Regions from separate parts of the Psychrobacillus sp. FSL K6-4046 genome, predicted to be linked through region 2. Evidence: a T-box and tRNA genes for the amino acid it is inferred to sense, from the RefSeq annotation. Region 2 holds a T-box; the other holds one or more tRNA genes.
What was found. The T-box of region 2 lies ahead of trpS (tryptophan--tRNA ligase). A T-box ahead of a tRNA ligase gene usually reads a tRNA of that ligase, here a tRNA-Trp.
Positions count from the first base shown of each region.

Region 1: it has a tRNA-Trp gene. The T-box ahead of trpS (tryptophan--tRNA ligase) is inferred to sense a tRNA for this amino acid. The anticodon was not compared.

Region 1 covers NZ_CP152020.1:3,056,751-3,072,139, forward strand. The annotation lists gene MKY09_RS14985 (S8 family serine peptidase) at 1-148, shown strand, start outside; gene MKY09_RS14990 (hypothetical protein) at 433-2,676, opposite strand; gene MKY09_RS14995 (NAD-dependent epimerase/dehydratase family protein) at 3,299-4,162, opposite strand; gene MKY09_RS15000 (metal-dependent hydrolase) at 4,204-4,683, opposite strand; gene MKY09_RS15005 (IS1182 family transposase) at 5,151-6,608, opposite strand; gene MKY09_RS15010 (ion channel) at 6,912-7,220, opposite strand; tRNA gene MKY09_RS15015 (tRNA-Leu) at 7,624-7,705, opposite strand; tRNA gene MKY09_RS15020 (tRNA-Cys) at 7,738-7,811, opposite strand; tRNA gene MKY09_RS15025 (tRNA-Gly) at 7,818-7,892, opposite strand; tRNA gene MKY09_RS15030 (tRNA-Gln) at 7,899-7,970, opposite strand; tRNA gene MKY09_RS15035 (tRNA-His) at 7,972-8,047, opposite strand; tRNA gene MKY09_RS15040 (tRNA-His) at 8,083-8,158, opposite strand; tRNA gene MKY09_RS15045 (tRNA-Trp) at 8,184-8,257, opposite strand; tRNA gene MKY09_RS15050 (tRNA-Tyr) at 8,264-8,347, opposite strand; tRNA gene MKY09_RS15055 (tRNA-Thr) at 8,357-8,432, opposite strand; tRNA gene MKY09_RS15060 (tRNA-Phe) at 8,437-8,512, opposite strand; tRNA gene MKY09_RS15065 (tRNA-Asp) at 8,535-8,610, opposite strand; tRNA gene MKY09_RS15070 (tRNA-Met) at 8,614-8,690, opposite strand; tRNA gene MKY09_RS15075 (tRNA-Val) at 8,810-8,885, opposite strand; tRNA gene MKY09_RS15080 (tRNA-Glu) at 8,908-8,982, opposite strand; tRNA gene MKY09_RS15085 (tRNA-Ser) at 9,006-9,097, opposite strand; tRNA gene MKY09_RS15090 (tRNA-Asn) at 9,104-9,178, opposite strand; rRNA gene rrf (5S ribosomal RNA) at 9,188-9,303, opposite strand; rRNA gene MKY09_RS15100 (23S ribosomal RNA) at 9,425-12,353, opposite strand; tRNA gene MKY09_RS15105 (tRNA-Ala) at 12,470-12,545, opposite strand; tRNA gene MKY09_RS15110 (tRNA-Ile) at 12,561-12,637, opposite strand; rRNA gene MKY09_RS15115 (16S ribosomal RNA) at 12,747-14,300, opposite strand; gene MKY09_RS15120 (nucleotidyltransferase-like protein) at 14,768-15,389, opposite strand, start outside.
Region 2 covers NZ_CP152020.1:2,826,145-2,841,533, forward strand. The annotation lists gene MKY09_RS13990 (DUF3899 domain-containing protein) at 549-893, shown strand; T-box leader at 945-1,158, shown strand; gene trpS (tryptophan--tRNA ligase) at 1,204-2,190, shown strand; gene MKY09_RS14000 (oligopeptide ABC transporter substrate-binding protein) at 2,436-4,286, opposite strand; gene MKY09_RS14005 (ABC transporter permease) at 4,349-5,260, opposite strand; gene opp4B (oligopeptide ABC transporter permease) at 5,291-6,253, opposite strand; gene MKY09_RS14015 (ATP-binding cassette domain-containing protein) at 6,255-7,202, opposite strand; gene MKY09_RS14020 (ABC transporter ATP-binding protein) at 7,183-8,211, opposite strand; gene fabF (beta-ketoacyl-ACP synthase II) at 8,559-9,797, opposite strand; gene MKY09_RS14030 (beta-ketoacyl-ACP synthase III) at 9,825-10,760, opposite strand; gene MKY09_RS14035 (DUF2929 family protein) at 10,928-11,119, shown strand; gene MKY09_RS14040 (AAA family ATPase) at 11,174-13,300, opposite strand; gene MKY09_RS14045 (Crp/Fnr family transcriptional regulator) at 13,442-14,134, shown strand; gene MKY09_RS14050 (metal-sulfur cluster assembly factor) at 14,502-14,810, opposite strand; gene MKY09_RS14055 (prolyl oligopeptidase family serine peptidase) at 14,859-15,389, opposite strand, start outside.

The DNA of each region.
Region 1 (15,389 bases), 230 kb from region 2:
AATTTGGGCACAAAACCCATCTTGGTCTCATACTCAACTTCGCACAAACTTACAAAATAGAGCAAAAGCAGTAGATATTAAAGGCGGTTACGGAGCAGCAACTGGAGACGACTACGCTTCAGGATTCGGTTTCGCTCGAGTACAATAATCTAATCGACAAATTTTACTAAACGTAATCATAAGTAAAATTATTATAGTAAATATAACTACCATAAATAATCTATATAACAACAAAACTGCACCCCGCCAACGCTGGGGGTGCAGTTTTGTCTATTAAACAACGTTATTAAATCGAGTGCATTACGAGAGCATTACAGGTGCCAGGCACCTGCAATGCTCTCGTAATAATATTGGTATAGTTTTCACTTTGTTTTAATCGGTGTGAATTGTTATACTGAGATATTTTACAAGTGCCAGGCACCTGTAATAATGTTAGTAGTTTTTGATTTGGTTTGTTGGTTTTGTTTGGATTTGTAGGCCGTATTCGTTTGTTATTCCTTCTATCGAGACGATGGTAAGTGGACCTGTTAGCTTGTGGTCTTTTCCTTGGTCTATGAGTTGGCCATCGCTTTTTCTTGTGCTGAGTAGACCGAAGTCTATTGAGAAGGCACCTTTAGTTTGGGAGAAGATGGTTTTGTTTTGGTTGTTGGTGTATTTAACCTTCGTGCCATCTCCATCTACTACTATAATAGAGGCTTGTTTAGTAATGATTGCTTGGTCTTGTGCGATTACTGCGCCATTGGCGTATTGGACTGGCGAAATGGTGAAGGTGATTTTTTCGTTGGATAGGTCATCGTCCTTGCTCGTTCCTTCTGTTATACTCCCCACTGCAAATGGTCCTTCGACTACCCTCAAGGTTGTTTCTCCCCATCCTACGTAAGCCGGTATAGCTTTACCTGCAGTTTGCTGAAAGATAGAGAAATCAATTACGGCATTTGTATCTACTTCAGCTACAAAGGTCCAGCTCCCTTTACTATCGGCCTTTGCCTTACCGAGGGATGTGCCATTGTTCTTGAAGAAAAACAATTCATAGTTAGGTTCTGCTGTGCCTTTTAGCTCCACTTTGTTCCCATGGATGCGATAACCGGAAGTGCCTGCCTTGACCGCAAATTTTGTGTCTAGCTTGACTGCTGCTATTGATGCATTCTTTGATATATTAAATAAGGAGGTGGAAACTTGGTGGTATTCACCATTAATAGTGTCGCCAATATCCAGCCCACTCTTAAAGCTGTCCAGCGACACATTTATTCCTTCATTTTGAAAGATGTCATTATATATCTTCCAGCTATACTTAACTCCCTCTGTGGTCACAAAATAATTGTTTTTACTGTCGATAAATCTCACTGCTTTATTCCCAATCGCACCTTCTTTTGGCGGAGCATAAAGATTAAACACTCCAGAAGTCTGCGTTTCTACAGCCTTATTTTTAACAATTTTATGAATAGCAATAGTTTTATCTAACGCAGCTTGATTGGAATTATTGGCTGTGAAAACAATTTGTATTGCTCCATTCTTATCCGTCTGAGCATTAACCGACTTAGCACCTGCATTATTGTTAGCTGCTCCATTTACAGAGATTAGCTTGACGCCAGCTGGTATATCAATTCGAACTGCTTGATTACTCGTGTTTTTAAAGACAGTCGAGAGTGACAAAACCTCTGTGGTTTCTTTATGCTGAATGTTTTTATCGCCTATATAAACAGGTGATATATTTCCTGGAACTGCAAAGCTCACCGAACCATTTTTATATTTAATCGTATAGGTAGTTCCAGGTACCTGAACTGATGTTTTTAATGTAACGTTAAATCCATCACTGCTTAGAGATGCACTACTAATAGTCATCCCATTATTGGCTGTGAAATCGGATGCCTTTACAGAAGAAATAAATCTATTTAACTTAACGAGTACTGTCGTGTTATCGACACGAGTGACAGCTACTGCATTCATCGGCAATGTATTGTTAATATTATTAATTGTTGCTTGTAGGCTTTTTTCCCACTTTAATGTTTCAGCAGTTAAAATTGCCTGTGCCTCATATACTTTAGCCGAAGCCTCTGTGTATCGTCCTCTGTTTAAGTCCTCTTGTGCACCCTTAGCAAGCATATGAACCGTCACATCATTTTTTAGCTCTGATATTAGCTTTTCAGCCGGGCCTTTTACTGCTCCTCTAATTCGATCACGTGTCGATTGACCATATACACGGTCTAACAGAATCGTCTGCTTTCGGAATTCCGCTGTCATTTCATGATAAGCCTTTTCCACTTGATCTAAATTATTTGCCTTTACCGCTAAGGATAGCGCATTTGTCTTTGCATGTATTTTACTGCTTGCTGTAATAGCATCTAAATAGCCCTGTGCACGCTGTAGCTGAGTTTTGGGCTCTATCAATAAAGACTCGTACTTTAATTTCTCCGAAAAGCTAGCCTTTGCAAGGGCAGCCTCCACTTTTCCAATTGCTTGCTTCGCATTATTAAATTGTTTCCACGGCTGAGTGACCCCATCTGCCGACCCCTCCACCGAAATAGCCCACTTCAATACATTTCCTGCATTTTGTGCATCCACAACTAACTGGTTTAAGTTTGATGTGGCTTCAACCTGAGACCCTGGAGTCACGGCAATTATTGCTGAAGTAGCTACCAATGTAGATAAAATCAGCTTTCCGCTTTTATTCCTCATATTACTCTCCCTCCTATCGTTTATCGCTCAAGCCAATATATGTTCAAGACATATAAACTTATGAGAATAAGAGAGATTTGTACACCGATGCAACAAGAAAAGCGCAACCGCCTATGTCTGCCCTGACAGGCAAATGGGGAAAAGCGAGGAGGCTTCTCCTCAGCCACCGGAGCTTTTAACCATTTGATCCCGAGGGGCAAGGCGGTGGAGCTAGACAACAAGAAAAGCGCAACCGCCTATCTCTGCCCCGACAGGCAAATGGAGAAAAGCGAGGAGGCTTCTCCTCAGCCACCGGAGCTTTTAACCATTTGATCCCGAGGGGCAAGGCGGTGGAGCTAGACAACAAGAAAAGCGCAACCGCCTATCTCTGCCCCGACAGGCAAATGGAGAAAAGCGAGGAGGCAGCTCCTCAGCCACCGGAGCTTTTATACATTTGACCCCGAGGGGCAAGGCGGTGGAGCTGGACAACAAGAAAAGCGCAACCGCCTATTCCTGCCCCGACAGGCAAATGGAGTAAAGCGAGAAGGCAGTTCCTCAGCCACCGGAGCTTCAGAACTTTATAGTTTCCTAAACAACAAAAAAACTCTGCCCAAGCTTAATAGCTTTAGACAGAGTGATAGATTTACAATTTTTTTAGCAGTTTTGGCAAGTAGTCATGCAAGTCTTGAAAAGAATATCCTAAGCTTTTAGCACGTTCATTACTCATCAGCCAAGTTTTTGATAGATTGTAAGGAGAATCTTCTCCCTCAATGGGTTTTAGACTAATTCTCGCCTCTTTATCCGCCTCAGCTTCGATTAATTGAACTAAATCCTTCAGCTTAATCTTACCGTTGCTGGTCGCATTCACAGCTCCGGTAAATGTAGAGAGTCCAATCCACGCAAGGAACTGTCCAATCTCTTCCTCCGAGATAAAATCTATATAAGCATCCGAGTTTACTAGATGAAATTCATCTCCGCTCATAATTTTCCCAACATAATATTTCAATCGGTTGGTGTAATCATGTTCACCAATGACGATTGGTGGTCGAACAGCGGCTACTGGAAACTCCGCGTGCTGAAAAAAGACAGCCTCCGCTTGGCGTTTTCCTTCCGCATAGGTAAAGTTCTCTTTCGTTCCCATGACTATGGAATGCTTTTCTGGAATAAAATCTTCCTCTTTAGATAGCTCTTTTCCCTCATAAACAGACTTTGAAGAAGTAAGAACATACTTTTTCGTATGTCCATTAAACACTTCTACCGCGTCCAACGCATCTCTAGAGGCATAACAGATTTGATCAAAAACAACATCCCATTTCTCGGATTGAAGCTTCTCTTTGTCAGCCAACAAACTGGATCGATCTATAACCATATGATTTACTTTTTTAGAAAAAACATGTGCTGTATTTCCTCTAGTTGCGACAGTTACTTCTATTCCTTCATTTAAAAGTGCCTCCACTAAATGAACACCAAAAAAACGAGTTCCACCTAAAACCAATACCTTCTTCAAACTTCCACCCCTCTACTGGATATTCATACCATTATAACCGATTAAAAATATGTAGTGAAAGCCCCGTATCCAAAATAAACGGTAAGAACTGATAATATACCAAACACGATACTCTCCACTGTTCCCCCAGTTCTCGTAGTTATAGGAAAACGAACTGTCACAGGTATTGGAAAAAATAATTTAACCCCATTTTTCGTAGCCATATCTAAAAGAAGATGACTTGCTACCCCAACTGAAACTCCCATCATAATTGACTTGTCCCAGCTAAAATAATTCATCAATGCAACTAATAGAAGAATGAACAATAGACTATGTGTAAAGGATCTATGACCAAACACCTTGTTAATAATTTTGGATATGAGTGGAAAGCGTCTTCCTATCATACTTCCACCGTGGCAAATATCCGGTAGAATCGCACCTGCCACACCCCCTACGACCAGCAATACCGGGTCATAATCTGTCATCTGTGAGATAGCAAGACTTGCTGCAAGACCGCCTATAATATGTGTGTTTCCTGTCATGCTATTAATTCTCCTTTTCTTATGTATCGAGAAAGCATGAAACATTTTACACTATTTGGTTTTATATCTAAATAGGTGAAATATCGTAACCTACCCATTTAGTTAGGCAAAAAGACACTGTTTCCACTAACAAAGAGACTTCTTGTTCACTGGACAGGAAGTCTGCAAGAACCATCTATTGATTTAAGGGAAAAAACGGGGCTAGGACAAAACGCTCCTCAACAATAAAAAGCCTCGAAAATTTTACGACCTTGTAATTTTTCGAGGCTTCTATTCAAATATACCTGTAGTTGTTTTCCGTTACAGTGGACGCTTTCCGGGGGCACGGCTTCAATCTCCTCGTCGCTTCGTTGAGGGCACTGAAAAACTTACGTTTTTATAATAATTTTGTTTTTGAAAATTAAAAAAGGGTACTTTTTGTTCAAACTGAACAGAAAGTACCCTTTTTCATTGCCTTATTCTTGCTCTCATTCGTTAAGTAACTTTAGGATTCGCTTCAAGTTGACCGCAAATATGGTTGTGGCTCCTTGTATTTCCATGCCAAAAAGACCCGTGCTAATCGCTGTATCGTAGCCGTGTCCACTCTTTAATTCACTATTCTTTGCCTCGATTTTATATCGCTCTTTGGCAAGCTGTTTAAATTCTTCGGTATTCTGAAATGCCTCTTGTTCAAGGTGCTCTGTCGATTTGATTGTGACACAATATGTTTTAGATTTCGATCCTTCTTTGTAACACCCAACTCTGAAAGGGCATATTTTACATTTTTCAACATCAAAATTATATTTGATTTGAGGGTTACGGTTGTCATCTGTATTTCTTTTTTTTATAGTTTTTCCTTTTGCTAAATGACCCGCTGGACAAACATATAAATTAGCGTCTTTATTAAATTCAAATAAATCTTCTTTTCTACGGTGGCCATTTGTAATCAGCGGATGTAATTTTGAAATGAGTTGGACCTTATTTGTCTTGGTATATATTAAATTGTCTTTACTAGAATATGCTGTATCTCCAAGCACCTTCTCTATTTTCATACCTGTACGTTGGCTTTTTTCAATTAAATCTATTAAATGTTGTCCATCACCTTGTTCACCAGTTGTTACAATCGCTGCTGTAATAATTCGTTCATCGCTCATCGCTATATGAGTTTTATAACCAAAGAAAGATGTATCTGCTGATTTATGTCCGACACGTGCATCGGTATCGCTTGAATAATTCAGATGAAATAGTGTGTCTTCTACGATTTCTTTTAATGTATTTAAACGTTCTTTCACGGCAGGCACTTGCGCTATTTGTGGCTCTTTCTCTATCACTTCAATGACTTTTTTACAGTAAGTCACTTCATCTGACACTTCGTTAGAAGTCGGTTTTTCTGGAAACTTCTCTTTCATAGATTCATCTATTTTATAGACCGCTTTTCGGGCATTCTTTGATTTTTCTTGTAAGAATTCTTTGGGCGATTTTTGATTGTAACGTGCTTTCGTATGCGTTGCGTCCACAATGATTGTTTTACTTTTGATGATTTCTTTTTCAAGTGCGATTTCAACGGTTTTCCCAATTAACATATCTAACAAATCTACATCTTGTAAACGAAGTCGACGAAATTTTGTAAGTGAACTTGGTTCAATGACCTCATCCTCTGGAGCCATTCCTAAGAAGTATTTAAATGACATATCATATTTTGAACGTTCCACTAAATCCACATCGGACACATCATGAATTGCTTTTAATAATAAATACTTAAACATACGAATGGGTGAAATCGCTTTACGACCATGATCCAAACAATATTTTGATTGAAGTTCTTCTAAAATAAACGAAAAATCAACAAGTTCATTGATTTGACGAAGCATATTGTCTTTTGGAATTATTAAATCATATAACGCCATGTATGGACTTAAGTTCAGCGTTTCTTGGTTTGAAATCATTGTGAGCACCCCTGCATTTACTTTTCTTTAGTATAGCAAGAAAATAATTTTTCGGTCTGAGTACATTTTAAAAAATTCTATAACAGGTAGAAAAGTGGATTGGATTGGAGTGCAGAGCGGTGACTCCTAGGGGATTAGCGGCCACGGCGAGCACCCGGACTGAGCGCAGCGAGGGAGAAGGCTTGCCGGGCCGCCCCCTGGAAAGCATCCGCTCGGAACGGAAAGACATGGATTCAGAAAATAGTAGAAGATGAACAGAACCTGCATTCATACTCTACCTCTAAACGTTTTAAAGGCACTTTTTCAGTGCCCTCGTACCAAGTCTCCATAACCAACAGATAATAAGGTGACTCCGCTAAAATAGAGATAATCCCAGAAATTTTCTCCTCCCTCTTTCCCTTCTTCGGTGCTAATTCTTATTACCTCCCCATCCATGGCCAATAAATAATAAAGAATAGCAAATCCAACGGTAATGCCAAGCATAGCGAAAAATAGCTTTTGAAATAAAGTTGACTGAAAATAGCTCATCTTATATTTACGACCTGAAAAGAAATAGTACAAGGTTGTTACCATAAATAAAATAGTCAATCCCATTAGTATCGTGGAAAACATGCATCTATTCCTCTCTGTCTCACGAGTCCATCCAGTTTGAGTTTTTGTATGAATGTCGATATGACTATCTTGTCAATCGAATATAAAAATATACAAAAGGAATTAATATAGGAAACGAAAATATAGATACTCTTTCATTTCATGAATTAAGACGTAAGCATAGAAATGTACATATTTATTATTAAAGGAAAAAAAGATATTGAATGATTCTTAAGAGCTTTCTAATGCAATGTTTATTTTCATTAACAGAAGTCTTAACGCTTTTAGTGATTAACTATTACTTCATCTAGACATTCAGAATACCTTTATACATGGGATTACGTCCTTTTAGGAAACAACAAAAAAGACCTCTAACAAAGTAGTTAGAAGTCTTGATAGGTATGACTTTATGTCATGAATATGATACCGGTGGTCGGGGTCGAACCGACACATCCGAAGATACGGGATTTTGAGTCCCGCGCGTCTGCCAATTCCGCCACACCGGCATATTGAAGGCAGTAAATACTTTTTTAAAAATTGGAGGCGGCAACCGGATTTGAACCGGTGATAAAGGTGTTGCAGACCTGTGCCTTACCACTTGGCTATGCCGCCTTAATTTGGAGCGGAAGACGAGGTTCGAACTCGCGACCCCCACCTTGGCAAGGTGGTGTTCTACCACTGAACTACTTCCGCAAATAACTGGGGTACCTGGATTCGAACCAGGGCATGACGGAATCAAAATCCGTTGCCTTACCGCTTGGCTATACCCCAATGGGGCGACCGATGGGAATTGAACCCACGAATGCCGGAATCACAATCCGGTGCGTTAACCACTTCGCCACGACCGCCACAGAATAAAAAAAAGAGCTAACCAGATAGAATATGGGGCGACTGATGGGAATTGAACCCACGAATGCCGGAATCACAATCCGGTGCGTTAACCACTTCGCCACAACCGCCATTATTCAAAGTTAACTTATTATTTGGCAGGGGCAGTAGGAATCGAACCCACATCAAAGGTTTTGGAGACCTCTATTCTACCGTTAAACTATGCCCCTAATAACTGGTGGAGGGGGACGGATTCGAACCGCCGAACCCTAAGGAGCGGATTTACAGTCCGCCGCGTTTAGCCACTTCGCTACCCCTCCACTAGACAGTGGTGCCGGAAAGAGGACTTGAACCCCCAACCTACTGATTACAAGTCAGTTGCTCTACCAATTGAGCTATTCCGGCGTAATGGTGGCTCAGGACGGAATCGAACCGCCGACACAAGGATTTTCAGTCCTTTGCTCTACCGACTGAGCTACTGAGCCACATACGTACATTAAAGATAAATGGCGGTCCCGACCGGGATCGAACCGGCGATCTCCTGCGTGACAGGCAGGCATGTTAACCGCTACACCACGGGACCATTTGGTTGCGGGGACAGGATTTGAACCTGTGACCTTCGGGTTATGAGCCCGACGAGCTACCGAACTGCTCCACCCCGCGATAATATAAGTGTTGAAATTTAAATCAACTACGCATTTAGTGAGTTTTACGTCTTCCACGCTTTGCTTTCTTCGTGAAGCGATTTGCTCCACCCGCGACAATGCTAAGTGTGATTAAAATGGTGGAGGATGACGGGCTCGAACCGCCGACCCTCTGCTTGTAAGGCAGATGCTCTCCCAGCTGAGCTAATCCTCCGTAATGCTGGTTTAAAAATAAATGGTGACCCCTACGGGATTCGAACCCGTGTTACCGCCGTGAAAGGGCGGTGTCTTAACCGCTTGACCAAGGGGCCATTATGTATAAGAGAAATCTATCTGGCGGAGAGCAAGGGATTTGAACCCTTGAGACAGTGTTACCCGCCTACACGATTTCCAATCGTGCTCCTTCGGCCACTCGGACAGCTCTCCTAGAAATGGCTCCGAAGGTAGGACTCGAACCTACGACCAATCGGTTAACAGCCGATTGCTCTACCACTGAGCTACTTCGGAATAATATCCGCCTAGCGACGTCCTACTCTTGCAGGGGGAGACCCCCAACTACCATCGGCGCTGAAGAGCTTAACTTCCGTGTTCGGTATGGGAACGGGTGTGACCTCTTCGCCATCATCACTAGACCTGAATAATTACTGAAAGACATTTTCTATTATATCAACTATGTAGATTATTACAAGGGTTTTTTTAATAAAAAATTATTCTTTCAAAACTGAATAAACTGACATCTCAGAAACAAACAATTTGGTTAAGTCCTCGATCGATTAGTATTCGTCAGCTGCACGTGTCGCCACGCTTCCACCCCGAACCTATCTACCTCATCGTCTTTGAGGGATCTTACTTACTTGCGTAATGGGAAATCTCATCTTGAGGGGGGCTTCGTGCTTAGATGCTTTCAGCACTTATCCCGTCCACACATAGCTACCCAGCGATGCCCTTGGCAGAACAACTGGTACACCAGCGGTGTGTCCATCCCGGTCCTCTCGTACTAAGGACAGCTCCTCTCAAATTTCCTACGCCCACGACGGATAGGGACCGAACTGTCTCACGACGTTCTGAACCCAGCTCGCGTACCGCTTTAATGGGCGAACAGCCCAACCCTTGGGACCGACTACAGCCCCAGGATGCGATGAGCCGACATCGAGGTGCCAAACCTCCCCGTCGATGTGGACTCTTGGGGGAGATAAGCCTGTTATCCCCGGGGTAGCTTTTATCCGTTGAGCGATGGCCCTTCCATGCGGAACCACCGGATCACTAAGCCCGTCTTTCGACCCTGCTCGACTTGTAGGTCTCGCAGTCAAGCTCCCTTCTGCCTTTACACTCTTCGAATGATTTCCAACCATTCTGAGGGAACCTTTGGGCGCCTCCGTTACACTTTAGGAGGCGACCGCCCCAGTCAAACTGCCCGCCTGACACTGTCTCCTACCCGGGTTACGGGTATGGGTTAGAATTTCAATACAACCAGGGTAGTATCCCACCGACGCCTCCTCCGAAGCTGGCGCTCCGGGCTCTAAGGCTCCTACCTATCCTGTACAAGTTGCACCAAAATTCAATATCAAGCTACAGTAAAGCTCCACGGGGTCTTTCCGTCCTGTCGCGGGTAACCTGCATCTTCACAGGTACTATAATTTCACCGAGTCTCTCGTTGAGACAGTGCCCAGATCGTTACGCCTTTCGTGCGGGTCGGAACTTACCCGACAAGGAATTTCGCTACCTTAGGACCGTTATAGTTACGGCCGCCGTTTACTGGGGCTTCAATTCGCACCTTCGCTTGCGCTAAGCACTCCTCTTAACCTTCCAGCACCGGGCAGGCGTCAGCCCCTATACTTCACCTTACGGTTTTGCAGAGACCTGTGTTTTTGCTAAACAGTCGCCTGGGCCTATTCACTGCGGCTCTTCTAGGCTATTCACCCAAAAGAGCACCCCTTCTCCCGAAGTTACGGGGTCATTTTGCCGAGTTCCTTAACGAGAGTTCTCTCGCTCACCTTAGGATTCTCTCCTCGACTACCTGTGTCGGTTTGCGGTACGGGCACCTCCCACCTCGTTAGAGGCTTTTCTTGGCAGTGTGAAATCAGGAACTCCGGACATACGTCCTTGCCATCACAGCTCAATGTTACAGAGTGCGGATTTGCCTACACTCACACCTCACTGCTTGGACGTGCATAACCAACAGCACGCTTACCCTATCCTACTGCGTCCCCCCATCACTCAAACGGTGGGGTGGTGGTACAGGAATATCAACCTGTTGTCCATCGTCTACGCCTATCGGCCTCGACTTAGGTCCCGACTAACCCTGAGCGGACGAGCCTTCCTCAGGAAACCTTAGTCATACGGTGGATGGGATTCTCACCCATCTTTCGCTACTCATACCGGCATTCTCACTTCTAAGCGCTCCACCAGTCCTTCCGGTCTGACTTCAACGCCCTTAGAACGCTCTCCTACCACTGATACCAAAGGTATCAATCCACAGCTTCGGTGATTTGTTTAGCCCCGATACATTTTCGGCGCAGCGTCACTCGACCAGTGAGCTATTACGCACTCTTTAAATGATGGCTGCTTCTAAGCCAACATCCTGGTTGTCTAAGCAACGCCACATCCTTTTCCACTTAACAAATACTTTGGGACCTTAGCTGGTGGTCTGGGCTGTTTCCCTCTTGACTACGGATCTTATCACTCGCAGTCTGACTCCCAAACATAAATCATTGGCATTCGGAGTTTGTCTGAATTCGGTAACCCGGGATGGGCCCCTAGTCCAAACAGTGCTCTACCTCCAAGATTCTAACGTTTGAGGCTAGCCCTAAAGCTATTTCGGAGAGAACCAGCTATCTCCAGGTTCGATTGGAATTTCTCCGCTACCCACACCTCATCCCCGCACTTTTCAACGTGCGTGGGTTCGGACCTCCAGTAAGTGTTACCTCACCTTCATCCTGGACATGGGTAGATCACCTGGTTTCGGGTCTACGACCACATACTCATTCGCCCTATTCAGACTCGCTTTCGCTGCGGCTCCGTCTTCTCAACTTAACCTCGCATGTAATCGTAACTCGCCGGTTCATTCTACAAAAGGCACGCCATCACCCGTTAACGGGCTTTGACTATTTGTAGGCACACGGTTTCAGGGTCTATTTCACTCCCCTTCCGGGGTGCTTTTCACCTTTCCCTCACGGTACTGGTTCACTATCGGTCACTAGGTAGTATTTAGCCTTGGGAGATGGTCCTCCCGGATTCCGACGGAATTTCACGTGTTCCGCCGTACTCAGGATACACTCTGGAGGGAATGAACTTTTGACTACGGGGCTTTTACCCTATCCTGCGGACCTTTCCAGATCGCTTCGTCTAGCTCATTCTTTTGTAACTCCGTATAGAGTGTCCTACAACCCCAAGAGGCAAGCCTCTTGGTTTGGGCTCTTCCCGTTTCGCTCGCCGCTACTCAGGGAATCGAATTTTCTTTCTCTTCCTCCAGGTACTTAGATGTTTCAGTTCCCTGGGTGTGTCTCAGATGCGCTATGTATTCACGCAAATGTACTGCCCCATTACGGGCAGTGGGTTTCCCCATTCGGAAATCTTCGGATCGAAGCTCACTTACAGCTCCCCGAAGCATATCGGTGTTAGTGCCGTCCTTCATCGACTCCTAGTGCCAAGGCATCCACCGTGCGCCCTTATTAACTTAACCTAAAAGTTAAAAGTACTACACTTGCAATCACGTAAGTGATCACAATTTGAATATCTTGCGTTTGTTTCTTTTTCGATGTCATTTTATCCAGTTTTCAAAGAACAATTACATTTTAATGGTGGAGCCTAGCGGGATCGAACCGCTGACCTCCTGCGTGCAAGGCAGGCGCTCTCCCAGCTGAGCTAAGGCCCCGAAATTAAAAAGGTATGGTGGGCCTAAATGGACTCGAACCATCGACCTCACGCTTATCAGGCGTGCGCTCTAACCAGCTGAGCTATAGGCCCTCTTTGAATTTCCATATCTATTAAAAGTATTAATATACATGAACATTCAAAACTGAACTGCAAAACGTTAAGATACAGATAAAAATCTGTATTCCGAATATATCCTTAGAAAGGAGGTGATCCAGCCGCACCTTCCGATACGGCTACCTTGTTACGACTTCACCCCAATCATCTGTCCCACCTTCGGCGGCTGGCTCCCAAAAGGGTTACCCCACCGACTTCGGGTGTTACAAACTCTCGTGGTGTGACGGGCGGTGTGTACAAGGCCCGGGAACGTATTCACCGTGGCATGCTGATCCACGATTACTAGCGATTCCGGCTTCATGTAGGCGAGTTGCAGCCTACAATCCGAACTGAGAACGGTTTTATGGGATTTGCTCACCCTCGCGGGGTTGCGACCCTCTGTACCGTCCATTGTAGCACGTGTGTAGCCCAGGTCATAAGGGGCATGATGATTTGACGTCATCCCCACCTTCCTCCGGTTTATCACCGGCAGTCACCTTAGAGTGCCCAACTGAATGCTGGCAACTAAGATCAAGGGTTGCGCTCGTTGCGGGACTTAACCCAACATCTCACGACACGAGCTGACGACAACCATGCACCACCTGTCACCGCTGTCCCCGAAGGGAAAAGCCTATCTCTAGGCCGGTCAGCGGGATGTCAAGACCTGGTAAGGTTCTTCGCGTTGCTTCGAATTAAACCACATGCTCCACCGCTTGTGCGGGCCCCCGTCAATTCCTTTGAGTTTCAGTCTTGCGACCGTACTCCCCAGGCGGAGTGCTTAATGCGTTAGCTGCAGCACTAAGGGGCGGAAACCCCCTAACACTTAGCACTCATCGTTTACGGCGTGGACTACCAGGGTATCTAATCCTGTTTGCTCCCCACGCTTTCGCGCCTCAGCGTCAGTTACAGACCAGAAAGCCGCCTTCGCCACTGGTGTTCCTCCAAATCTCTACGCATTTCACCGCTACACTTGGAATTCCGCTTTCCTCTTCTGTACTCAAGTCCCCCAGTTTCCAATGACCCTCCACGGTTGAGCCGTGGGCTTTCACATCAGACTTAAAGGACCGCCTGCGCGCGCTTTACGCCCAATAATTCCGGACAACGCTTGCCACCTACGTATTACCGCGGCTGCTGGCACGTAGTTAGCCGTGGCTTTCTAATGAGGTACCGTCAAGGTACGAGCAGTTACTCTCGTACTTGTTCTTCCCTCACAACAGAGTTTTACGATCCGAAAACCTTCTTCACTCACGCGGCGTTGCTCCATCAGACTTTCGTCCATTGTGGAAGATTCCCTACTGCTGCCTCCCGTAGGAGTCTGGGCCGTGTCTCAGTCCCAGTGTGGCCGATCACCCTCTCAGGTCGGCTACGCATCGTCGCCTTGGTGAGCCGTTACCTCACCAACTAGCTAATGCGCCGCGGGCCCATCCTGTAGTGACAGCCGAAACCGTCTTTTAACATTTCCTCATGTGAGGTAATGGATTATTCGGTATTAGCCCCGGTTTCCCGGAGTTATCCCAATCTACAGGGCAGGTTGCCCACGTGTTACTCACCCGTCCGCCGCTAAATCAGAAGAAGCAAGCTTCTTCATCATCCGCTCGACTTGCATGTATTAGGCACGCCGCCAGCGTTCGTCCTGAGCCAGGATCAAACTCTCCATAATAGTCGGCTTCCGATACACGTCGCATTGCGTCGTCAACTTCAGTCGTTCAATCGGTCACGTACGTTAGTACGCTCCCTCACTCACTCCTTCGTTTCCTAGCACTGCTCGTGTCTCGAAACCCTCTAAATAGAACTAGTTTAAAAGCTCATTTTGTTTTGCTGGCATCATCATTAAATGATGTCAAAAATTGTTTTGCGTCAATCAAGCCGAAACTTGTTGATGCTGTATGTCTTAACGTTTTGCATGTTCAGTTTTCAATGTTCATTTTTGCGTTGTCGTTTTTTGCGACTTCTCTAATTTATCACCATTCAACCGGCTAGTCAAGAAGTTTTTTAAAAAACATTTTTTATTAAGTTTCTGCTGTTTTTTAATTCGTTTTTGACGACGCTTATTATAATACCGCACAATTAATACATATGTCAACAAAAAACGAGTATTTTTTTAAAACGTTTTTTGTTGACTCATTTTCACCCTTTAACTTTGTAGTATCTATGCTCGATATGGCTACTTTTCGTCGGTTGTTTTTCGACTATAATTAACCCTTTGTCCACTAAGAATTCTATAAATACTTCTAGGTCTACAGAATAGTTTTTCAATTCCTCTTGTTCATGAATCTCTTGAATGGTCCAATACTCTTTAGTAGAAAGTACTTCTACTATATGACGTGCCCCATCCTTTGTTCTAGAATGAATTAGAAAATCGCTAGCTAAAAATAATAGTTCTAATCTCTTCTCTAATGTTTCTCGACTTGATACTAGCTCATCGTACAATTTATATATAGAAGGATCTAATTGCTTTACTTGCTTCCACACCATAACCTCTGGGTGCATTCCCTTTTCAATAATAGCTAATCTCGCTAAATGATGAAGTGAGTTTACAATATGAGTATAAGCATCTAGATAATTTAGTTGCTCAAAGAACACCTTTGCTTGCATATAACTTCTACTTAACTTAGCAAATTCAATTCCCATCCTTACGTTCCGACCATTTATCGGAAACTCTTGTAGTTCCCTTTTTAGGTTTTCTACATATTCATTTCTATCAAAAACAACTCGGCCGTTGATCATCCAATCTACTAGCTTAGGGTTG
Region 2 (15,389 bases):
AATATTTTTACAATCATGTAACAAAATCATTACATTGTCCTAACGAATTAGGAAGATTCTTAACTATTTTGTTAATTATCTTTTATTTTTTTAGCTTTGTTAAAGTTATTGGTTGATTTTGACTAACGATTCTTTTTTATAGTTACTGTAAACCATTATTAAAAGAATATTCAAACGACTATTAAGATTAAATAGATTATGAAATTCGGATTGGGTACAGTTTTTCGACTTTATTTATGTGAGTAAATTAATAAGCACTTATCTATGCATGAAGCTGTTCCCATTTATTGATTGGAGCGCCAGACGGCGACTCCTACGGGATGAGTGAGACAGATCAGACATCACAACCACGCGCGTAAGCGATGGGTGATGGCTTATCGCTCACCCCGAGGAAAGCGTCTGGCTGGTGCGAAAATCAATTCTACTTTCTAATTTATAGATTTCTTTCCTTCATAAATCAACCCTTCCCTTTAACATAGCCATATTTTTTTATTAGTTTTGATTATTTCAAACAAATCTTCTATAATTTAATTTATTAGAGGTGAATTATGAAAAAGAAGCTTATCTATTTTTTTAGTGCTCAGATTATTATAATTTTAGTGATGTTATTAACGACTAAACGTATCGATCTGGAAGCATATACTAATGTTTCCTTCTATATAGGAGGACTTGTCACATTTATTGGTCTAGTTACATATGTTGTATCAGGAGGATTTTTTGATCTTTATGCGTCTGGCTCAAGGAAATTTTTCACTAGAAAACATTTAAAAGATGAGATTGTGAATATGCGACTTCCTTCCGAAGTTTTTTCTTTCTCCCCTAAACCACTATTTGCTTTAGGGTTATCAATTTTAGCTTGTACATGTATAGCGTTACTTTTTTATTATGGATAAATTTGTCCCTTGATTTTTGAGTTTCTTCTATATATAATAATCAAAACTAAATAAAGAGCTTTGATGAAGAAAGTACATTTATAGAGTGTGTTTAGAGAGTCTGCGGATGCTGCAAGCAGATCATACGATAAATGGAATGGGCTTCTGAGCAGTATAAGTGAAAGGTCAAGTAGCTTATACCGTTTCCTTCGCGTTATGAAGAAGAGTGGCTATTTATTTTAGCAAGCTGGGTGGTACCACGGATATTACATCATTCGTCCCTTTTTTAGGGATGCATGATGTTTTTTTATATTCTAAGGAGGAAAATTTTATGAAAACACTTTTTTCGGGCGTCCAGCCTACCGGTACAATTACTTTGGGAAATTATATCGGCGCATTTAGACAGTTTATAGACCTACAAAATGATAACGATTGTATTTTTTGCATCGTAGATCAGCATGCTATTACTGTAGCTCAAGACCCCCAAGAACTTCAAAATCATATTCGTTCGTTGGCAGCCTTATATCTAGCGGTAGGAATAGATCCAGAGAAGTCGATTTTGTTTGTCCAGTCAGAGGTTCCAGCCCATGCAAAAGCAGGATGGATGATGCAATGTATTTCTCACATTGGAGAACTGGAAAGAATGACGCAGTTCAAAGATAAATCAGATGGGAAAGATGCTGTGACTGCTGGATTATTGACTTACCCACCACTTATGGCCGCTGATATACTTCTTTACCAAACAAACATCGTACCTGTTGGCGATGATCAAAAACAACATATAGAACTAACTCGTGACTTGGCAGAACGTTTCAATAAAAGATACGGTAATGTATTAACTATGCCTGAAATCCAGCTTCCTAAGCACGGCGCACGTATCAAATCCCTGCAGGATCCAACGAAAAAAATGAGTAAGTCAGACCCTAATCAAAAAGCAACTATTCGTATTTTAGATACGCCAAAGCAAATAGAAAAGAAAATCAAAAGCTCTGTTACTGATTCAGAAGGAATCGTAGCATTTGATACTGAAAACAAACCAGGTGTCTCTAATCTATTAACAATAGAATCTGCTTTGACGGGTACACCTATTCCAGAATTAGTAGCTAAATATGAAGGAAAAGGTTATGGAGATTTTAAAGCATCTGTTGCAGAAGCTATTATTAATCATCTAGCACCTATTCAACAGAGATACGAGGAATTATTAAACTCATCAGAACTAGATTCCATTCTAGATCGCGGTGCAGAAAAAGCTAACCAATTAGCAAATGAAACGCTTGTTAAGATGGAAGCCGCAATGGGTCTCGGTAGAAGACGCTAATCGTTAATCCTAAAATGGATAGACAGAAGATAATAAAATCTTTTGAGTTTAGCATATACATCAGCACTGATTTCCATGAATATCCTAAAGACAGGAAATTTAAATATAGTACTAAATGGGAGCAGCTGATAATTGCTATTCCGTAGCTTATTAGAAAAATTAGTAGTCTCATTATTATCACGTCCTTCATAAAACATATGAAAAACCGTTCCTAAACTTTCGTCTAGGAACGGTTTTTTTGAAGATTATTTTAATGGCTCTTCTGATACTAGTTGAAGTTCATGTAATCCAAAGTCAGTACCATAAGTTACATCATAGTTTTTCACTGCCTTGTTAACTACATAAATTGCGCTACGGAATTGAGTAGGAATTACTGGAACTTGCTCTGACATGTATACTTGGAAATCACGGAATGCTTGCGCACGTTTTGCAGAGTCAAATGCATCCGGTGAATCGATAGCTGCTAATAATTCATCTAATTCAGGTGAAGTAAAGCGGCTATAGTTAAATGCTGAGTCTTTTCCATATAAGCCTAGTGGTGATGGGTTTGTACCTGTTCCCCAAGCTCCCATGTAAATATCAATTTCAGGGTCATCTGCTTCTACTTTATCATAGAAAGAGTTCATTTCGATTAAACGACCAGATGTTAATACAACCTTTAGACCAACGTCTCTCCAGTTTTGAATCCAATATGCAGCCATTTCTTCAGCTGTAACGTCTCCTGACATACCTGCATAATTAATCTCTAATTTTTCGCCTTCTGGAGTTTCACGGAATCCGTCTCCATCGATATCTTTATAACCAGCTTCGTCTAATAATTGTTCTGCTTTTGCTGGATCATACTTTAAGCCCTCTAAAGTGTCATCATAGAAAGAAGCAAATGCTGGTGGTATTAAACCAGTTGCACGAGTTCGTAAATTATCGTAATATGCTTCATTTACAGACTCTACATCTAAAGCATATCCCATTGCCATACGTAAGTTTAGATTAGCCATTTTAGCATTTGGATCCATTGTACTTAATTTAGTTTTAGTGTCAAACTTACCTAATTTAAATCCAAGGTAGGAATAAGATAACTCTGGTTGAACAAGTACAGAAGCATTTTTAAAGTCTTTTACTTCCGCATACTTCGTTGCTGGTAATGATCCAGCTGTCATATGATATTCACCAGTTTCTAACGCTTTAGAGATTGAGCTAGAAGGTACTACTTTTAAAAGTACGCCATCCAACTTAGGCTCTCCTTTAAAGTAATGTTCATTTTTTACAAATTGAACAGATTCACCAGGAATAATTTTTTCAAATTTAAATGCACCTAAAGATAATGGGTTTTTACGAACTGGGTCAGATTCTAACAATTGTCCTACTGGAATATCTTTTAAAATATGACTTGGTTCAGCAGAACTCCATAGACCATCTCCACCTGAATAAATTGCTGGAGATAATTTTTTAAAGGAAATTTCTAATGTAGTTTCGTCAACCTTTTTTAATCCAGAAATTGTATCAGCAGTTCCTGCATTATACTCTTCTGCACCAATGATATTTTTAAAATCTCCGTCATAACGAATACCTTGATAGTCTGGGTGTCCAATGATTAAATATGGAAGCATAACATCTTCAATTTTCAAAGGCTCGCCATCTGACCATTTTACACCTTCACGGATTTTAATTGTTGCTTTGTTTGTATTAGGGTCTGCTTCAAGTGTAGCAATACCTCTGTCATCAATTAAAAAGTCACCATCTACAGAGAAAATGGAATTACTAGCGTAATCTAAAATATCTGCATCTACACCATTTTGATATAATACCAGAGAGAAGATCCCTTCAAAAGGAGTATCTGTTCCTAATGCAACCTTTAAAATTCCGCCATCAATTGCATCTCCCTCATGCTCAACCTTTTGAGAAAATTCTGAAGTACCTTCTTCTGCAGCAGGTTCTTCCTCTTTATCTTCTTCTTTATCCTTATCTTCCTCAGTCTTTGCCGGTTCTGTTGTTCCTTCAGTATTTGAGCCTGAAGATTCTTCGTCGTTGTTACATGCGCCTAACACAAGCATAAATGCTATTAGTACAGCTAATAATGTCCAAAGCTTCTTATTCATCCTTTTTCCTCCTTTTTATATATCTTTATATATCAAACAGAAATCGTTTAATACCATATTCATTATCCTTGCCTTTGTCTTGCGTCTGCCGAGCGACGTAGCGCTTGCCCTACATAATTGATGGAAAGCATTAATAACAAAATTAGCAAGGAAGCTGGTAGCCATACCCACCATTTGTCCTCTAAAATTAACGGATTATTCGCATAACTCACAAGAGTTCCCAAGCTAGGTACACTTTGCGGTAAGCCAAAGCCTAAATAAGATAATCCTGTTTCTAAACCTACATTTCCTGCAAAACTTAACGTCAGTTCAACGATTAGAATAGAGCTAAGATTAGGCATAACACCTGTAAAGATAATTCTGCCATTGCCAGTTCCTAATGTTTTAGAGGCATTTATATAATCTCTTCTACTCTCAGTTAATGACTTACTTCTAACCAGTCGGGCCGTTGACACCCATAAAAAAGTACTCATAATAAGAACGAACTCAAATATAGAGTATTTCGGAATAATTGTTACAAACACAATGATGATCATTAAAGTTGGAATAGTGATGAAAAAGTCAATAATTCTCATAAATATATTGTCTATTAAACCACCAAAGTAGCCTGTAATCATACCAATGGCCACACCTACAATACCTGTTATAATTGTCACCGATAATGCTATAGTAATGGAGTTTCTAGCTCCGATGATTAACTGTCCTAAAATGGAACGTCCACCCTGATCAGCTCCCAGAATAAACTTTTCGCCAGGTTCTGAAAATTTGTCTCTTAAACTTACATTCATTAATTCTTCTTGATTGATCATTGCTGCTGAGATATAGATAGCTATTATTCCAATGACTAAACAAAATAGCGAGAACATTGCTAACTTATCTTTTTTAAACTCTCTTACTAGCACTTGAAAACCTGTAGGCGGAGAGCTTTGTGTGTTTTTTTCTAGAATTTCTGTATTAAGTATTTGTTCACTCATCATACTCTCTCCTTAACCTTATATTTTGGGTCAATCTATTCTAATACGTGGATCTACAATGCTCATGATGATATCAGACAATAGACTACCTAATAAAGTTAAGAAGCCAAACAGCAATACTAAAGCAGTAATAACGCTATAATCCCTGGAGGATATAGATTGCATAAACAATTGCCCCATGCCTTGATATCCAAAAATGGTTTCTATAAATATGGAGCCACCTAGTAACCCAGTAATTGTAAACCCTAGAAAAGCTGCAATTGGCAATAATGAGTTACGGAAAATGTGTCTACTGTATACTTTTTTAATAGGAATTCCCTTACTTCTTGCTGTACGGACATAATCCATCGACTTTGCATCTATAATTTCAGATCTTAGGTACTGAATTACTGCGGTCGTTCCAAGGATTGCATAGGTCATTGCAGGCAATAGCATATGATAAATTCGGTTCCATACATACCCAAGGGTACCTTCCTCGTACTTTATGTCCACCGTACCGGCTGTCGGAAACCATCCAAGATGATAACCGAAAAAGAATAATGCCAGCAAGCCAAGTACGAATGTTGGGATCGCATAGGTCACAAAAGAGTATAGTACGATTGTTTTATCTAGGAATGTATCTTGAAAGCGCCCCGCCAATACTCCTAACGGAATAGCTATTAAGTATAGAAGAACAACGCTTAGCAAGGATAGCCACAGTGTGTTCATCGCCCGAAATCCTATTAAATCCGCAACAGGCATGCTATACGTATAACTCTTACCAAAATCCCCTTGAATTGCATTCGTTATCCAATTGTAGTATTGTACATACCAAGGATCGTAAAATCCTGCTAACACTCTCATTTCTTCTAATCGATTAGGATCGGATTCTGGTGTTATTAGGCCTGTGAATGGGTCTCCAGGCATTTGCTTAGCTAATATAAATATTAGTAGGCTTAAGACAAAAAGCTGTGGAATCATGGCTAAAACTCTTCTCAATATTGTTTTCCACATATTAGATGACCTCCTTGCTTCTAGTGGCCATTGCTACTTGATGAGTAGTTGAGATTGGTACTAAATCTAATACTTTCCCATCCTTATCAAAGTATTTCTGATGATCAGTTACATAATTTTTTTCTACTTCAATTCTTTCTCTTTTTCTTGCTTCTCTACCTTTTGGATTTACGTCAGGTATAGCCGATAGCAATCTCCTTGTATAGATATGTTGAGGATTTGTATAAATATCTTCCCTACTTCCAGTTTCTACAAATTTACCTTTGTACATAATAGAAATTTCATCACACATATGTTTAACTACACCCAAATCGTGGGATATAAATAAGTAACTTAATCCAAATTCTCTTTGTATATCTTTCATAAAATTCAACACTTGGGCTTGAACCGATAAATCTAGTGCTGATACTGGTTCATCTGCTATGATCAATTTAGGATTTGTTGCAATAGCACGAGCAATGCCAATCCTTTGTTTCTGACCGCCTGAAAACTCATGAGGATACTTTACCTTGACATCCTCGCTCATTCCCACTATTTCTAACAGTTCATTAATTTTTCTTTTTTCTTCGGTAGGAGACAGTTTCAAAAAATTTCTAATAGGTTCTGCTATGATATCTTGAACTCGTTTTCTAGGATTTAAACTTGAGTGAGCGTCTTGAAATATCATTTGAATATCTCGATTATAGGAAGAAGATGGACTACGACGGCTATTTGTAACATCCTGTCCTTCGTATATGATTTGTCCAGATGTTATTTTTTCAAGTCCAATAATAGATTTACCAGTAGTAGACTTTCCACAGCCAGATTCTCCTACCAATCCATACGTTTTCCCTTTTTCAATTTCTAACGAGATTCCATCTACTGCATGCACACGATCAACCACTGTATTAAAAAATCCACCCCTGATAGGATAATGAACATGTAAGTCCTTAATTTGCATAAAACTCATTGGTTACTTCCCCTTTCTCACCCTCAAAATGAAAATGCTGCCAACATGTGCATCTGACAAGGTGTCCCGGAGAAACTTCATGCAATACTGGATTTTTTTCATGTGTCTCTTCACTGATCCAAGGGATTCTGGCAGAAAATCTACATCCTTCTCGAGGTAATTTGGCTAAAGAAGGTACAATTCCTTGAATAACTTCAAGCCTATCATTCTCACTATTCATCTGTGGTATAGAGTTAAATAATGAACGAGTATAAGGGTGTAACGGATTAGAAAATAGTTCCTCTACAGGAGCCTCTTCAATAATTTGTCCTGCGTACATTACTGCAACCCGGTCTGCTACTTCAGCTACTACGCCTAAGTCATGTGTTATTAATATAATTCCCGAACCTGTTTCTTTTTGTAAGTCAATAAGTAAGTCCAATATTTGAGCTTGAATGGTTACGTCCAATGCAGTAGTTGGTTCATCTGCAATGATTACTTTAGGCTTACAAGAGATTGCAATCGCAATGATAACCCGCTGTCTCATCCCTCCAGACAATTGATGTGGGAATTGTTTTGCAGTTCGCTCTGGATTTGGGATACCTACTTGTTTTAATAACTCTAATACTCTTTTTTTTCTTTCAGACTTACTCAGCTTTGTATGAAAGGCAAGGCTTTCTTCAATTTGGTCTTGAATCTTCATCAACGGGTTTAATGCAGATAAGGGATCTTGGAAAATCATCCCTATTTCTTCTCCTCGAACAGTATTAAAGTTTTCATCATTCAATTTAGCAAGATTGATACCATTGTATATAATTTCGCCTTCCACTCTTGTTTTGTTGTGGTCATGTAACCCAATAATGGACGTTGCTAAAGTAGATTTCCCACAACCTGATTCTCCTACGATTGCCAGAATTTCATTTCTCTTTAGCGAAATGGATACCCCATCCACGGCATCATAATATGTATCTTTTATTCTGAATCCGGTATGTAAATTGTTTATGGTTAATAGCTGTTCTGAGTTGTTCAAACTAATTCTCCTCTCACGCAACTTTATGTTCGGTCTGATTTTTTCCAAATAATTAAAGATTAAAATTTTTCTGTTATTTGATTCCTTTTGTAAAGTCTATTACAGGATGATTACAAGCGCAATATAAATTTTTTATATATTTTGTTTATTTAATATATTCTGAACCATACAAAATTATTATAAACATTGGAATATCAAGGTTTTAATTAGGCTAAATAATGGAAAATTGTTATGAAAATAAATTAAATATACACTTATTTCTTAATACTTTTTAATATATATTTGTTCTAAAAGAACTATAATATACAAAAAAATCCATGCTCACAAGAACATGGATTTTTTGTTGTTTATTTGATTTTTTTAAATAATATACTTGCATTATGACCACCAAAACCTAATGAATTACTCATGGCATAGTCAATTTCTTCTTTTCTTGCCTCATTTGGAACATAGTCTAAATCACATAACGGATCAGGCGTTTCCAGATTTGTGGTAGGCGGTAAGATGCCTTCATGGAGAGCTAATACACTGAATATTGCCTCTACCCCTCCTGCCGCACCGAGCAAGTGACCAGTCATAGATTTAGTGGAACTCATAGCCAAATTGTACGCATGCTCACCAAATACGGATTTTACAGCCATTGTTTCAAACTGATCATTATAAGGCGTACTAGTTCCGTGCGCATTAATATAATCGATCTTCTCCGGAGACACTCCTGCATCGTCTAATGCTTGCTTCATGGCTCTAGCTGCCCCTTCTCCTTCTGGAGCTGGTGCAGTAATATGGTGGGCATCTCCTGTAGAACCATAACCTATTATTTCTGCATAGATTTTAGCACCACGAGCAACAGCGTGCTCATATTCTTCTAATATAAGAATTCCAGCTCCTTCACCAATAACAAATCCGTCTCGATTAGCATCAAAAGGTTTCGATGCGGTATTAGGATCTGTATTTAAAGAAAGTGCAGTATTGGAGCAGAAACCAGCTACAGACATATGAGTAATCGGAGACTCTGCTCCGCCGGTAATCATCACATCTGCATCTCCTCGCTCGATCACTTTAAAAGCATCCCCTATAGAGTTAGTGCCAGATGCACAAGCCGTTACCGTACATGAATTAATCGCCTTTGCCCCAAAATGAATTGACACCTGACCTGCAGCCATGTCAGGAATCATCATTGGCACGAAGAATGGACTTACGCGTCTCGTTCCTTTTTCTAAAAATACTCGGAACTGATTCTCGTATGTCTCCATTCCACCAATACCTGAACCAATCCAAACGCCTGTACGTAGACCTAGCTCTTCTGTGATTGTTAAATTGGCGTCCTCAACTGCCATAATTGCAGAAGCTAAAGCATAGTGAGTAAAACGATCCATTTTTCTTGCATCTTTCTTTTCAATATACTTCTCTATGTCAAAATCTTTTACCTCTGCGGCCACTTTCGCTGGAAACAAAGATGCATCAAGTCTTGTTAACATTCCGACACCTGATTTACCTTCCTTAATACCAGCCCAAGTCGTTTCTACATCATTACCTAGTGGTGTTACGGCACCTAATCCTGTTACTACAACCCTACGTTTCGTCATGTATGTCCGTCCCTTCGACAAATTAAATTATTTTCCCCATTTAAGCGCTATTGCTCCCCAAGTCAAGCCTCCACCAAAACCTACCATTACAATAATATCATCATCTTTCACTTTTCCATTTTTCACTTCTTCTTTTAATGCTAGTGGAATAGACGAAGATGAGGTATTCCCATATTTGTGTATAGTTTTGGCCATTTTTTCAGCAGGCAACTCCAGTCGTTCTCTAGATGCCTCCATAATACGAATATTTGCTTGATGAGGGATTAACAAATCAATATCTGTTTTTTGTAATCCTGCTTTTTCGATAACGTTAATAGCAGATTCGCCCATTTGACGAACCGCAAATTTAAATACCTCTCTTCCATTCATCGTAATGTAAGGTCCGTCCTGCAATAAATACTTTCCTCCACTGCCATTGGCTCCAAGCTCAAAGGACAATATGCCTCTGCCCTCAGAGACTTCTCCAATTACTACAGCCCCTGCTCCATCCCCAAAGAGGACAGCAGTATTTCGATCTTCCCAGTCTGTAATTTTAGACAGCTTTTCCACACCAATTACTAACACATGAGAATACGTTTTAGATTCTACAAATTGCTTTGCAGTAACGACACCATACATAAACCCTGCGCATGCAGCGGATATATCCATTGCTGCTGCATTAGTAGCCCCTAATTGCTCCTGAAGCATCGTGGAGACACTAGGAAAAGGACGATCCGGAGTTACTGTTGCTACCAAAATTAGTCCTATTTGTTCCGGAGAAATTCCTGCATCCGCTATTGCTTCCTTGGCTGCCTTGACAGCCATATGTGAACTTTCTTCTCCAGGAGCAGCTATTCGACGCTCCTCTATACCAGTCATTGTTTTTATCCATTCATCCGATGTATCTATTCTTTTTTCAAGGTCTTCATTCGTTAAAATCTTCTCAGGTGCATAAGTTCCTAAACCTATAATTCCTGCATTCATGAAATTCCTCTTTTCTTGTAATCTATTATTAGTACCTGGTATTAATAATAGCGAATATATGAACATTTTTCAACATAGTTGTTGGATGTTAAGAATAATTCTTTTGTATAGGACAACCCTATGTTATGATAGCTATAGATAAATTAATTTTTTTGAGGTGAAATTATATGCAATATGTTATGACAGTAATTTGGACACTTATCTTGGTTACGATGTTAAATTATGTAGTAGGTTCAGTTAATGGCGTAGAAGAATTTAACTTTTTCCATGGTTTATATATGGCTATCCCAGCAGCTATTATAATTATACTAATTACTAAAGTAATTCCGGATGAGCCTGTAGAAGCTAAACATCATTAATAAAAAAACTCCCTTCTAAAGGGAGTTTTTTTATTTGATAGCTGTATAGCTATACTATTTCACCATTAGCTGGCCATCCTCCAGGCTCGCTACAATTGTGCTACCAGGTAGGATGTTCCCTCCAATTAGCATTTTTGCAACTGCTGTTTCTAGATATCGTTGGATAAATCTTCTGAGCGGTCTTGCGCCATAAGCAGCATCAGTTCCCTCTTCCACGATCCACGTATAGACATCTTCCTCGACCTCTAAAGTAACTTCCTGCTCTAGCAGACGATTTTGCAGTTGTTTTACATACTTTTTCGCTATCATTTCAAAGTGATGAGTCGTTAAGGAATGGAACATAATAATATCATCCATACGGTTTAATAGCTCAGGCTTGAAGTGTGCACGAAGAGCGGTCATTACCAGTTCCTCGTCCGTTTCTGACACTTGTCCTGTTGTATTGGATAAGTATTGGGAGCCTATATTGGAAGTTAAAATGACAACTGTATTTGTAAAGTTGACGATTCTCCCCTGACTATCGGTTATCCTTCCATCATCCATTAGCTGCAGTAATATATTGGCTACGTCTGGATGAGCCTTCTCGATTTCATCCAGTAGCACTACAGAATAAGGATTTCTTCGCACAGCCTCTGTTAGCTGACCGCCTTCCTCATAGCCTATATATCCTGGAGGTGCACCGACTAATCGAGATACGCTATGCTTTTCCATATATTCGGACATGTCTATACGGATGAAATGTTCCTCTGAGTCAAACAGGTTTGCGGCTAAAGATTTAGCTAGCTCTGTTTTACCTACACCAGTTGGCCCCAAGAAGAGAAACGAACCAATTGGTTTATTCGGGTCTTTTATACCTGCACGTGCACGCCAAACAGCCTCTGTCACTAATTGTACTGCCTGATCTTGACCAACTACACGTTCTCCCAAAGTCTCTTTAAGGCGAAGAAGTTTTTCTCTTTCTCCTTCTACCAGCTTAGTTACAGGGATGCCAGTCCATCTTGAAATAATATGAGCAATTTCATCTGCAGTGACTTCTTCTCGAAGTAAACGTGAATCATAATCATTGTTTATCTCATCTTCATATGATTGAAGTTCCTTTTCTAAAGGTGGTATTTTACCATGACGTAGCTCTGCTGCTTTATTTAAATCGTATTTATTTTCTGCTTCCTCTAGCTCTCTACGATAGCGGTCTAACAGCTCTCTCTTTTTTTGAACTACTTGAATGGACTCTTTTTCTGCTTCCCATTTTTTACGCATATCTGCTGAGGACTTGTCTAACTCCTCTAACTCCTGACGCAATTGTTCTAATCGCTTTTTGCTAGCTGAATCCTTTTCTTTCATCAGCGCTTGCTCCTCAATTTGGAGCTGCATCATTCTTCTAGTTACTTCGTCCAGCTCTTGAGGCATTGAATCTATTTCCGTACGGATCATGGCACAAGCTTCATCTATTAAGTCTATTGCCTTGTCAGGAAGAAAACGTTCTGTAATATAGCGGTTGGAAAGCTGAGATGCCGCTACAATTGCTCGATCGTGTATACGTACACCATGATGTAATTCAAAGCGTTCCTTTAAACCACGAAGGATGGATACTGTATCCTCTACAGAGGGTTCTCTTACTAATACTTGCTGAAAACGGCGCTCTAACGCAGGATCCTTTTCAATATACATACGATATTCATCAAGAGTAGTCGCTCCAATACAATGCAATTCTCCTCGTGCGAGCATTGGCTTTAACATATTCCCCGCATCCATGGTACCATCTGATTTCCCAGCACCAACTATAGTGTGGATCTCATCAATAAATAAAATGATTTTTCCTTCACTCTCTTTGATTTGCTTGAGTACTGCTTGAAGTCTCTCCTCAAATTCTCCACGATACTTTGCTCCTGCAATTAGCGAGCTCATATCTAATTCGAAAATCTCTTTATCCTTCAAACCCTCTGGTACATCTTTTTTTACAATTCTTTGTGCCAGTCCCTCTACAATAGCGGTTTTACCAACCCCTGGTTCTCCGATCAGTACAGGATTATTTTTAGTTTTTCTTGATAAAATACGAATGACATTTCGAATTTCCTGATCTCTACCGATAACCGGGTCCATTTTGCCGTCTTTTACTGCATTTACTAAATTACGTCCGTACGTTTCTAAAGGACTTTTTTGATCTTGTTGGTTCATTTGCATATTAACAGCTCCATTTCACAAAACTTTGACCTTTATTGACTATTATAAATATAAATCCTTGTAGCATAATTTGTAAAGTATTAAGCTTTATGTAACGGAATATATGCTATATTTATAGGTACATATAAAGGTGGTGTTGAGGTGGATCATACTTTAGTATCCCCAGATATTAGTTTATTATTTAAACAATACGGTTCTATTATAAAATTAGAGAAGGATCGTTCGGTTTATATAGAAGGCGAACTAGCACAAGACGTATATTTTATTGTAAGCGGCTCTATTGCGATAAATAAAGATACAGAGGGCGGCAAATTACTCACTTTAAGAATAGTAGGCCCCGAAAACTGTATAGGTGAATCTGGTGTTTTCGCAGATAATACTCATCATAGTTTTTCTGCTCTTACGTTGGAGACTACACAGCTATTAGTGCTACCAAAAAATAAATTAGAAAAATTTCTTGTTAATTCTACTCAGTTAATGGTGGAATGGACAAAATATATACAGCTTATTTACTTAAAAAACCAGACAAGGTTTCGTGATTTGATGCTTTATGGTAAAAAAGGCGCTCTATATTCTACTTTAATACGCTTGTGTAACACGTATGGTGAACCATTATCTGATGGTAGGATTAAAATTAATTTTTCACTTACTAATCAGGAAATAGCTAACCTTTGCTCGATGAGTAGGGAAGTAGTTAATCGAATGTTAAATGATATGAAAAGTGAGGGTCTAATTTCGTTTCATAAAGGTATTATTACAATTAACGATTTAGAGTTATTAAGAAGAGAAAACCAGTGCGAAAGCTGTCCTCTTTGCGTTTGTCGGATAGATTAATTAGAGTAAGTGAACGATTGTCGTTCATTTACTCGCTTGTATATATCGGTGTTTTGTGACGGGCGCTTTTCGCGTGCACGACTCAAGCCTTCTCCCTCGCTATACTCAGTTCGGGTGCTTCCAATCGCCACTCACAATAGCGTAAGTGGCAAGTCCTCTCCAAGGCAATCGTGCTGTGGTGAAATTTCATACTTATCCCGCTGGAATTGCCCCTACAAATCAAACCCTATGCAGCTATAGAAAAACAGCTCTTATAATTCAAGAAAAAACGCATATAATCAAACAAGGCACCTCCTGTTCGACTTGAACAGAAGATGCCTTGTTTTGTTTTAAACGTCCTCTTTTATAATTAGAGGAGTCTTAATAATTATCGAATACCTAATGCAATTTTTGCATATCGAGACATATTGTCTTTTGACCATGGTGGGTTCCAGACAATATTAACCTCAGTGTCTTTAACTTCAGGTAGCTCAGCTAGTGCTGTTTTAACCTGATCTACTATCATTGGACCCATCGGGCAACCTATAGAAGTTAGTGTCATCGTAACTGTTGCTTGTCCCTCATCAGTTAGATCCACATCATATACTAAACCTAAATTGACAATATCTACGCCTAGCTCTGGGTCAATAACATTTTCCAGGGCAGCCATCATACTATCTTTCATATCTTGATCCATACTAATACCTCCTTACATCTTTCATTCATCATAACAAAGATATATCAATTATGCCAAACGGTTAGCTAACCATTCCGTTGAACGAAGCATACCTTTTCTTGAAACTGCATGGCCAACGCTTTTTTCTTTCATAAACTCAATCTGAGCATCACCATATTGTTCAATCAAATCTTCCACAAATTTGTTAGTAGGTGCGAACGGTACTACTTCATCCTTCATGCCATGCCAGAAAAATAGTGGCTTATTTTCTAGTTTCTCTAATTGCTTAGAAGCATCAAATATAGATAATGTATCAAACATTTTTTTCTTTTCTTCTTCGTTCATTGGAATCTTAAATCCTCTTTGCTCAACTAAAGTCATTTGATCTTTAGCAAGGTTTACATATCCCGGGGTTCCCATCATAATAGCAGCCGCATCAATCCATGGATATGCCGTTAAGCAGCCCAGTGTTGTAATTCCACCCATAGAGGTTCCAGAAACAGCTATCTTTTGACCGTTGTGGTACCCACGTTCTTTTAAGACGTTTTTAAGTTTCCCCAACTCTTCAATAGATGTTAAAACAATCTCCCAAAAGCGAAG